2 linked regions of the Alloacidobacterium dinghuense genome follow. The protein of the gene in region 2 interacts with the protein of the main gene of each other region in a pairwise test. Links are inferred from orthologs where the notes say so. Each region holds a gene or a part of one and is shown on either strand. Other genes may lie near its edges.

The links.
Region 1: the proteins of H7849_RS12600 (region 2) and secA interact in binary tests that used the Escherichia coli proteins (3 or more experiments, as listed by UniProt). The link is inferred for Alloacidobacterium dinghuense from one-to-one orthologs.

The regions. Positions count from the first base shown.
Region 1 is NZ_CP060394.1:2,730,203-2,734,937, forward strand. Bases 1,201-4,735 are described here. They hold secA (preprotein translocase subunit SecA), read right to left. Parts: upstream 4,389-4,735; coding sequence 1,401-4,388; downstream 1,201-1,400. Other genes in these bases: H7849_RS11075 (HD domain-containing protein), read left to right, coding at 1,201-1,264; H7849_RS11085 (leucine-rich repeat domain-containing protein), read left to right, coding at 4,476-4,735. In the rest of the region: H7849_RS11070 (twin-arginine translocation signal domain-containing protein), read right to left, coding at 1-447; more of H7849_RS11075, read left to right, coding at 659-1,200. UniProt on the Escherichia coli protein: Required for protein export, interacts with the SecYEG preprotein conducting channel.
Region 2 is NZ_CP060394.1:3,066,710-3,072,035, forward strand. The notes cover bases 182-3,107. They hold H7849_RS12600 (acyl-CoA thioesterase), read right to left. Parts: upstream 1,889-3,107; coding sequence 1,475-1,888; downstream 182-1,474. Other genes in these bases: H7849_RS12585 (polyprenyl synthetase family protein), read left to right, coding at 182-509; H7849_RS12590 (cobalamin B12-binding domain-containing protein), read left to right, coding at 552-959; H7849_RS12595 (hypothetical protein), read right to left, coding at 1,078-1,389; rseP (RIP metalloprotease RseP), read right to left, coding at 1,956-3,107. Outside these bases: more of H7849_RS12585, read left to right, coding at 1-181; more of rseP, read right to left, coding at 3,108-3,329; H7849_RS12610 (1-deoxy-D-xylulose-5-phosphate reductoisomerase), read right to left, coding at 3,358-4,545; H7849_RS12615 (DinB family protein), read right to left, coding at 4,562-5,110; H7849_RS12620 (phosphatidate cytidylyltransferase), read right to left, coding at 5,211-5,326.

The sequences.
Region 1 (4,735 bases), 340 kb from region 2 along the record:
TCGGAATGATTTGAGATCTGCAGTATCGGCGCCTTTCGAGGCCAGATACGAATTGATGAAGTCCTGATGACTGAATTCATCTTCGGTATTGTCGTGAATGTATTGGGGCATGTCGCCGTCGAGATTTTGCAACGCCCTGATGTAGGCGGCATTTCCCCCGGTCAGTCCCGTGATTTGAGGCGGTTCATTCGTTTGATTGCCTCCGAGTTCTGCGTACTGCTGCCAAAGATCCGTTTCAATGGTCTCGATGGCGGCAAGAAAGCGCAGAATTGCTGCGTCGCCTGGTTCGAGCCTTCCGCTCTTTTCGTCTTCTTCTGCCTGAAGTTTGAGGCTTCCCAGTAAACCTCCGGTTGACAACGCGGCACTGGCAACGCCAATGCCCTTGATAAACGAGCGACGCTTCACTACACCAGTCGCGTTGCTCGGTGCGTGATTTTCCTTTTCCACGCTGCACACTCCTTTAAGGATCGTCTGCGGTGACCTGGCCCGTCGATCTCGATCACCGCGTAATAAGCCTCTCGCTGTATCCACTTGAGCTTGTCATGCAGATGTCATCTACGCGTCATCTGTTTGTTTACTACTTAAGAACTACAGCCAAACTTCAAACACCTTTCGCGCGCTCAAAAAAAACAGGCTCTGTTCATGATTGAATCTGTCTATGCTAGCCACGTTTCGCACAGGCATTGAAAAGTTCATCCAAAGCCACGCAAAGCCGGTTGAGAAGTACGGCCACCAGCCGCGGCTCTACGCGTTGACCCGACACATAGGCGCAGATCTCAAGTACGACGATGATGTGGTTTTTGCGGCGGCATGGCTGCACGATCTCGGCGTCTTCGTGGGGCATCGTCCGGAAGACCCGGCAGAGCTTGCCAGCTGGGATCACGTGCGCTATGCCTGTGACTGCGCTCCTCAGATTTTGCAGGACACTGGATTTCCTGCTGAAAAAATTCCTGCTGTGCTGGCTGCGATCAGCGAGCATCAGCCTCAAGACAGCCCGACGAGCATCGACGCGACGATTTTGCGCGACGCCGACATTCTGGAACAGCTGGGCGGAATTGGCGCTCTGCGCACAATCGCGAAAGTGGGACGCGACACCCGCTTCTCGACGTTTACCGACGCGGTAAAAACATTACGGAAGAATCTGGAGGCGCTGCCCGGACAAATTCGTCTGGAAAACACAAAGCGCCTGGCAGAGCCGAGGATCGCTGCACTCAGGAATTTCCTGGATGCAGTCGAATCGGAATCTGCAGGCGCTCTGTTTTAGTTGGTGGCTGCAGAACATCATCGTCTCTCGTCATTCTGACGACCACCGGGAGGAAGAATCTCAGCGATGTTTGCCGGACTCTTCGCTGTGATAAGAATGACGGTCTGAGTACGTGCACACTCTTGCTTCGCTGAAATTAAGCTTCGTTCGCTCCGTGGCACTTCTTGTACTTCTTACCGGAGCCGCAGGGGCAGGGATCGTTGCGTCCTACCTTGTCTCCGGTCCTGCGCTGTGCCGGAGCTTCAGCACTGCCGGCCCCCGCCATACGCGCAGCCTCGAGTTCGCGCTTCTTCTTGCGCTGGAACTCGCGCTCGATCTCGTCAATCGTCGTCGAAGGCTGTCGTGTCGGAATCGGAATCGCAGGATGCTCATGCGCGGCAGGCGGAACATGATGTCCATTGCCATCGGCTGAAGCCACGGGAGGAGCAAGAGGAATCGCCGGGCGCGGCCGCGAGGGAATTTGCAGCGGCTGTCCATCGGGACCAACAATCTGCATCAGGAAGAGGAAGCGGACAGTATCTTCTTGGAAGCGCTCCATCATTCCTTCGAACATGTCGAAGGATTCCTTCTTGTAAGCCACCAGCGGATCCTGCTGACCGTAGCCGCGCAGCCCGATGCCTTCCTTCAGGTGGTCCATGTTGAGCAGGTGGTCTTTCCAAAGACCATCCAGTACGCTCAACATAATCATGCGTTCGTGGAAGCGCATGGCCTTGTCGCTGACGACCTGCTCCTTTGCCTCATAGCGATCTTTCAGCCGCTCGAAGAGCGTCTCGCCCAGTTCGTGGCGCGTCATCTCGGCGATGTTGATACCTTCGGCATCGACATCCAATCCGAACTGCCCAATCAGCTTCTCTTTGATCGCTTTGAAATCCCATTGATCGGGATGCAGCTTCTCCGGTGCGTGCTCATCGAGCATATTGCTGAGAATGTTCGCGACGTAATCCTCAATGATCAGTTCTTTCTGATCGAGCCCCTCCAGCAGCTGATGGCGCAACCCATAGACGGCCTCGCGCTGCTTGTTCATCACGTCGTCGTATTCGAGCAGGTGCTTACGGGCTTCAAAGTTCTGCGACTCGACTGCCTTCTGCGCCGCTTCAATGCGCTTCGAGATCATGCGCGATTCAATCGGCACGCCTTCTTCCATGCCGAGGCGCTGCAGCAGTGTCCCCACCCACTCCTTGGCGAAGATCCGCATCAGGTCGTCTTCAAGTGACAAGTAAAAACGAGATGCGCCCGGATCGCCCTGACGTCCAGCGCGTCCGCGAAGCTGATTATCGATACGTCGCGACTCGTGCCGCTCGGTACCGATGATATGCAGGCCACCCGCTGCGATGACCGACTCATGCTCCTCTGTCGCCTTCGTAGCGTAAGCAGCATACGTCTTGTCCCAGACATCTTGCGTGGTCTCGAACTCCTGACCCTGGTAATAGAAGCGGAACATGCCCGGCGCAGCCATCGGGTTGAGCGCTCCCTCGGCCACGCTGATCGCGCGCGCTGTGCCCTTCTTGACCAGGTCCTGCTTGGCGACGAACTCGGCATTGCCACCCAGAAGGATGTCCGTTCCACGGCCTGCCATATTAGTAGCGATGGTGACCATTCCCAGGCGGCCGGCCTGCGCCACGATCTCAGCCTCACGCTCGTGGAACTTCGCGTTCAACACAACATGCTTCACGCCCTTGCGTTGCAGAATCTGCGAAAGCAATTCGGACTTTTCAATCGACGTGGTGCCGACGAGAGCCGGCTGGCCGGCTTCATGCAGCTTGGCGATTTCATCGGCAACTGCAAAATATTTTTCCTTCGCCGTGCGGAAGACCACGTCAGGATTCTCAAGCCGAAGCAGCGGCTTGTTCGTCGGAATGACAACAATCTCAAGCTTGTAAATCTTGTCGAATTCTGCGGCTTCTGTCTCAGCTGTTCCGGTCATGCCGGCGAGCTTGTTGTAGAGGCGGAAATAATTCTGGAAGGTGATCGTCGCCAGCGTCTGGTCTTCGCGGCGAATGTTCACGCCCTCCTTGGCTTCGACGGCCTGATGCAAGCCATCCGACCAGCGGCGCCCTGGCATCAGTCGGCCAGTGAACTCGTCGACGATGATGACCTCGCCGTCCTTCACCACGTACTGCACGTCGCGCTTGTAGAGCGAATGTGCCTTGATCGCGACTTCCACGTGGTGCTTCAGGTCCCAGTTTTCTGGATCGGCAATGTTACCGATGCCGAGTAGCTTTTCAATCTTCTCCCAGCCCTCGTCAGTGACGCTGATCGTCTTATGCTTTTCATCGACCACGTAGTCGCCGGTGAGAATCTTTGCCTGGTCAACGCCCTGCTCGATCTCTTCGCCCAGCTCAAGCCCTGGGATGATGCGGTTCACGCGGGCATACTTGTCCGTGGTCTGGTCGGTTGGGCCGGAGATGATGAGCGGCGTTCGCGCTTCGTCAATCAGGATCGAGTCCACTTCGTCGACGATGCCGAAGTAGTGGCCGCGCTGTACGCAATCGGCCAGCTCGAACTTCATGTTGTCGCGCAGGTAGTCGAAGCCGAACTCGTTGTTGGTTCCGTAGGTAATATCGGCACCGTACGCCTGTCGCCGCTGATTATCATCGAGATCATGCACAATGACGCCGACAGTGAGCCCAAGGAACTCGTAAATCTTGCCCATCCACTCGGCGTCGCGCTTGGCCAGATAATCGTTGACCGTCACGACGTGCACGCCGTGCCCGGCAAGTGCATTCAGATAGCAGGGCAAAGTGGCGACGAGCGTCTTGCCTTCGCCCGTCTTCATTTCTGAGATTTTGCCCTGATGCAGCACCATGCCGCCGATGAGCTGCACGTCGAAATGGCGCATGTTCACGGCGCGGCGACCGGCCTCGCGAACCACGGCAAAAGCCTCGGGCAGAATCTCATCGAGCGCCTGCTTCTCGGCAGCTTTGCGCTCCTCCGCGTCGGTGATGCCTTCAATCGCGGCAGCAATGCGCGCCTTGAACTCCTGCGTCTTCGCGCGCAGCTCGTCGTCCGACATGCGCTGCACGTTCGGCTCCATCGCATTGATAGATCCGACGACAGGCATAAGGCGCTTCACTGCGCGTTCATTGCTGGTTCCAAAAACCTTGGTAAGAGCCGTACTGATCAAAGCAGAATTTCCTCAAGATATAGTGTAACTGGTTTGGGAAATGATCGCTTCGTTTGAGCGACATGATGTTCCCTGGCATTTTCTTTCATGCAGAATCCGTCAGACGTTTACCTCAACCTTTGGAAACAACAGCTTACCCGCGTCCCAGACTCGACATGGAAACTGGTCGATACCGAAATGCTCGTGTTGGCTGACAACCAGCTATCTGAAATTTCGGAACAAATTGGCGGACTGCGAAAACTTCACACACTCGATCTCGGGCACAATCGACTGACACAAATCCCGGACGCTCTTGGCGACCTCGATAACCTGAGGAACTTCCTCTACCTTCATGATAATAAGTTGAC
Region 2 (5,326 bases):
GTCCGGTCACCGAGCGGGAATATAACGACCTGATCTACCGCAAGACCGCCTGTCTCTTCGAAGTCTCAATGAGGCTGGGCTCAGTGCTCGCCAAGGTGAACGGTAAGACAGAAGCATCCATGGGCGAGTACGGCCATGCGCTCGGCCTAGCTTTCCAGATCGTCGATGACATACTGGATCTCACTGCAAGCGAAGAGGTCCTAGGCAAGCCCGTCGCCAGCGATCTGCGTGAGGGGAAGGCAACTCTTGCCGTCATCCACTCACTTGAGAACGGCACTCCTACCGATCGTGAAGCGATCCTTACCGTGCTTACGGACCAGAACTTCGAACGTGTAACACACAAAGAGATTCTTGCGATCCTCTCTCGTAACCAGTCCGTCGATTACGCAATGAACATCGCCTTCCGGCACGCGGAAAGAGCGCGCGCCGCGCTTGCTTCCCTGCCGGATTCAGACTTCAAGCGTGCGCTCCTCTGGGTACCGGATTTTGTCGTCGCCCGCGATAAGTAGCAATCAGTCACTTCCGCGCTACTGTGCTATTCTTTCGAGTTCATGTCTCAAGAACGCACAACTCCCATTCGGGTGCTCGTAGCAAAACCCGGCCTCGACGGCCATGATCGAGGTGCGAAGATCATCGCCCGCGCCTTACGTGACGCCGGAATGGAAGTCATCTATACGGGCCTGCGCCAAACCCCAGAAATGATCGTCAACGCGGCCATCCAAGAAGACGTCGATTGTGTCGGCCTCAGCATTTTATCTGGTGCTCACAACGCCATCGTGCCTCGCGTGACAGCATTGTTGAAAGAACGCGGCGCAGACGACGTTCTCGTCGTGCTCGGTGGAACCATCCCCGAGCAGGACGCCGAATTCCTAAGATCAAAGGGTGTAGCTGCCATCTTCGGACCAGGGACACCCCTCGAAACCACCATCAGCTTTATCCGCGAAAAGGTGAAGTCGTAACACCTGCGATGAGGGCAATCAGGACCACGTAGCCCACCAAACACCGTGACAGCCTGCGGACGTACCATCCCATGGGACTGAGATTAGAACGAAATGAATGCTATCGCAGTTGCTGGAGCTACTGCCGTTGGAAGGGATCTTTCTTCTGCTCGCGTGGAGGCGTTGGACGGCCCTCTTCGGCTCCGACGCTCTGCCGCGCTTCATTGTCATTCAGAGGCTGTAGGCCATCCGGCCCCGCTGCGGTGGGTGATCCCGGTACTGGCGGCTGTCCTGAAGCGGGGGCAGAAGCGGTGAGGTCAGGCTTGCCAGTCGTCGTTTCATCTGAGAGATATTGCCACGACGCATGCGCCTTGTTGGAACGTCCTGTTTCACAGCCGGTCACCAGTAACAGAGCAGCTGAGGTGAGAAGAATCGTGCGAGCGAACGTCATGCAATCCCTCCGCTGTCGATTCTAATGCAGAGATCGGATACACATAGTTCGTTTACCGCTGAGCGTGAAAAAAAATTCACGCTTATCACCGCAGCTGTGTACGCAAGGCCGTCGCATACTTGTCCGGTAACGTGCGCTTTTGCATCCGACCATCGACAACGACATGCGTTGTCTGGGCTTCAGCCAGAAGCTGAAATCCTTCGCTGCGCAAAAGACGATAGGCGAACTTGACCACTCCTGATCGCAACGCAACGATGCGGGTTTCAAGTATCAGCAACTCGTCATAGCGAGCCGGCGCCTTGTAACGGCAGGTGGCCTCGACGACGGGAAGATGGCAATCGTCCATCACTTCCATTTGTTTGTACTCAAACCCGAGTTCACGCAGACATTCGACGCGTCCCATTTCAAACCAGACAAAATAGTTGGCGTGGTAGACGACGCCCATCTGGTCGGTTTCTGCGTATCGTACACGCACTGTGATCGTTGAGGTTTGCTGCATGCAGATTTGAGTGTAAACAAGAAAAAAGCCCGCGCGGAGCAGGTTTCCACTCACTTTGCCGTCAAATTTACGGCTTCAGTTTTGAAAAGATGTTGAACTTCGACACGTCATTGAACATGACGAAGACAGCGAAGAGCACCAGCATCACAAACGCAACCTGGTAGATGCGCTCTTTAAATTGCTGGTTGAGATCGCGGCGGATGGTTCCCTCGATCAGCAGCAGCAAAATCATGCCGCCATCGAGAATCGGTATCGGCAGCAGGTTAAAGATGCCCAGGTTCAGGCTAATAAGGGCCATCAGCGTGATGATCGGCTGCCATCCGGGCATGGTGATCGCCTCGCCCGTATCACGCGCAATCCCGATCGGCCCGCTCAGTTGCTGCACATTCGAGCGCCGCGTCACGAGACGATGCAGCACGTCAAGAATATATCCAGAGTTATGCAGATTGAAGCTGATTGAACGGCTGACAGCCGCGGAAAGAGGGAGCTGTTCGACGCGGAAAGGTGGCAGGTTGGCCTTGAAACCCAGACGATAACCCATCTGTCCGGCGCCGTTGTCAGCCCAGGTTGGCTGTACATGCAGCGACTGAGGCTTTCCATCGCGATCGACATTGAGCGTTACCGGCTGGCCATTCTGCTGCTGCAGAAACGCCATCACCGCAGGCACTGAGTGCAGTGGCTGTCCGTTAATGGATTGGATAATGTCTCCCGCCTTCAACCCAGCCTTGTCCGCCGGGAAACCGGGCTCAACATCATGCACTTTTAGCGGATCAGTCTGATAGCGCGGAATGAGACCAAGGGACTCAATTTCGAAATCCTGCCCTTTGGTCGTATCGAGAAGGTAAAGATCGCTCGAAAATTGCTTAGTCTGGCCGTCTTCGTTTCGCTCGACGGTAAATGGAACCGTGGAATTGGCATCGAGCACCGACCGGATGCGCATTTTTTCCCATGTCGGGTTCTGATCTTTGTCGAACTTGATGATGCGATCGCCGGACTGCAATCCGGCATGAGCCGCCGCCGAATTCGGCGGAACAAAGTCAACAACCGCCGGACCGTAAAGATACTGCTCTACTTCGTTGTGCATCATGTAGTAGCCGGTCATCAGCACAAAAGCGAGGAGAAAGTTTGCAACCGGACCAGCTAGCCCGATGAGCACACGCTGCCAGCGAGGATGCGAAGCGAATTCCCCTGGATCCCCAGTGCGCTCTTCACCCGGATTCTCGCCCGCCATCTTGACGTAGCCGCCCAGGGGCAACAGGCTCAGACGGTAATCCGTGTCGCCGCGGCGGAAGCCAAAAAGCCGCGTGCCGAAGCCGACCGAAAATACTTCAACGCGAACACGGAAAAACTTTGCCACCGCAAAGTGGCCTAACTCATGCACGAGCACCATGATGCCGAGCACAACGAGCATGGAGAGAATAGCGGTTAGAGCGAAAGGCATGTCTTTGTCTAGAACCTATAAGCGGGCGTTAAGACCGTGGGGCAGTAACTTCATGTCCGGCCCTAATTAGAACCTCCCGAGCCATTTCACGCGCCAGCCTGTCGCAAGCCAGTACTTCGCTGATGGTCCCTGGATGGTTCTCGGGGATTGCCTGCAGTACTCCTTCTATTGTACGCGCGATCCCCGGAAATGGGATGCGTCTTTCTAGAAAGGCGTCGACGGCGATTTCGTCTGCCGAGTTAAGTGCAATGCAATGAGCGCCGCCTTTTTCCGCCGCCTCATAGGCCAAGCGAAGACAAGGAAAACGGGTAACATCTGGCGGCTCAAAGTTCAGTTGGCCGAGCGCCGCCATGTCAAAGGTCAAGTCCGACTCGACTCGCTCCGGATAACTCATGGCGTAAAGAATCGGCAACCGCATGTCGGTTACAGAGATTTGCGCCAGGATGCTGCCATCGATGTATTCGACCAATGAGTGCACGGTCGATTGCGGATGCACCGTGACTCTGACCGCGGACGGTGGCAAGTTAAAGAGACGACATGCTTCGATGATTTCCAAGCCCTTGTTCAGCATGGTCGCCGAATCAACTGTAATGCGCCTTCCCATCACCCATGTTGGGTGCTTGAGCGCCTGCTCAACAGTGATGTCCTCGAATGCATTGAGCGGGAATGTGCGAAACGGCCCCCCGGAAGCAGTCAGCCAGATGCGCCGTACCTCATTCTTCGTTCCGGCCCGCATGCACTGATGCACCGCATTGTGCTCGGAATCGATCGGCAGCAAGGGAACATTTTTCGCTCGCGCCGCAGCCGTCAGAATCTCTCCCGCAGCAACCATCGCCTCCTTATTCGCGAGCCCAATTGCCTTCCCTGCTTCTACTGCCGCATAGGTGGCCTCCAGCCCAGCAACCCCTACAATGGCTGAAACAACGAAATTCACTTCTGGCAGAGTAGCGACCCGTACCGTACCTTCGGTTCCGTAGACAACCTCGACACCGCTAACACCGGCACCCTTCAGTCTGTCCGAGAGGGTCGCGGCCAGTTCTTCCGTTGCTACCGAGACGGCACGAGGGCGCCAGCGCGCGCACTGTTCAAAAGCCAGGTCGATATTTCGTCCGGCAGCGAGAGACGCGACAGCAAAGCGATCAGGAAAGCTCTCAATGATGCTTAACGTGCTCTGTCCAATCGAGCCGGTCGAACCGAGGATAGCGATCTGTTTCAAAATCTGAGCCCCGCTCCTAATCCTTCGTTGATGACGCGGCTTGCGACCACGGCGGCACAACGCCAATCATGCGCGTATATGCGATCAGCTGTCCCATATGTTCATTATCGTGGATGATGATGCGCAGGTACATGCCGTCCACCGTGACTTGCTTACCGGCGATCGTGACTTTGCGCTGGAGATCACCTGGCTTCAACTGCGCGCGGCCTGTCTTCACAGCATCCAACGAGCGTTTCAGCCAGTTGATCACTTCGGGTTTGGCAGTAACCGTCTTTTCCATGCCCTCCGTAAGATCTGGCGGCATCTTCGGACCGGTCACGCTCAGCAGATAGAAATTTGCCAGTGCAATATGCATAAAGACTTCGCTCACCGACCGCACTCCCGGCGCAGGACGCCATGAGTACTTGTCGGCGGGAATCGCTTCAGCCAACTCGGTCAATTGACGGGAAACGTGCACCCACTCACCGTCATAACCTTCCCATAGGCCCTCAAATTGATCTTTCGTCTCAGCAAGTGTAGTGACTGCAGTCAAAACCAGAACCGCGAGCAGCAGAAACCGCTTCATCGTTTTTCTCCCAGACCCATTTGCAGACCACCTGCCCTGCATGATTCTAAAACCACCGCACTGAATATGGCGCCATAGGCGCATCTGCTGTCTGCAATGCCTAAAACCACTGCTGCGCAAGTTGCGCGTACCATAGCACCGGCGCTGCCAGCAGCAGAGCGTCAATGCGATCCAAAACGCCTCCGTGACCGGGCAGCAATGTGCCTGAATCCTTCA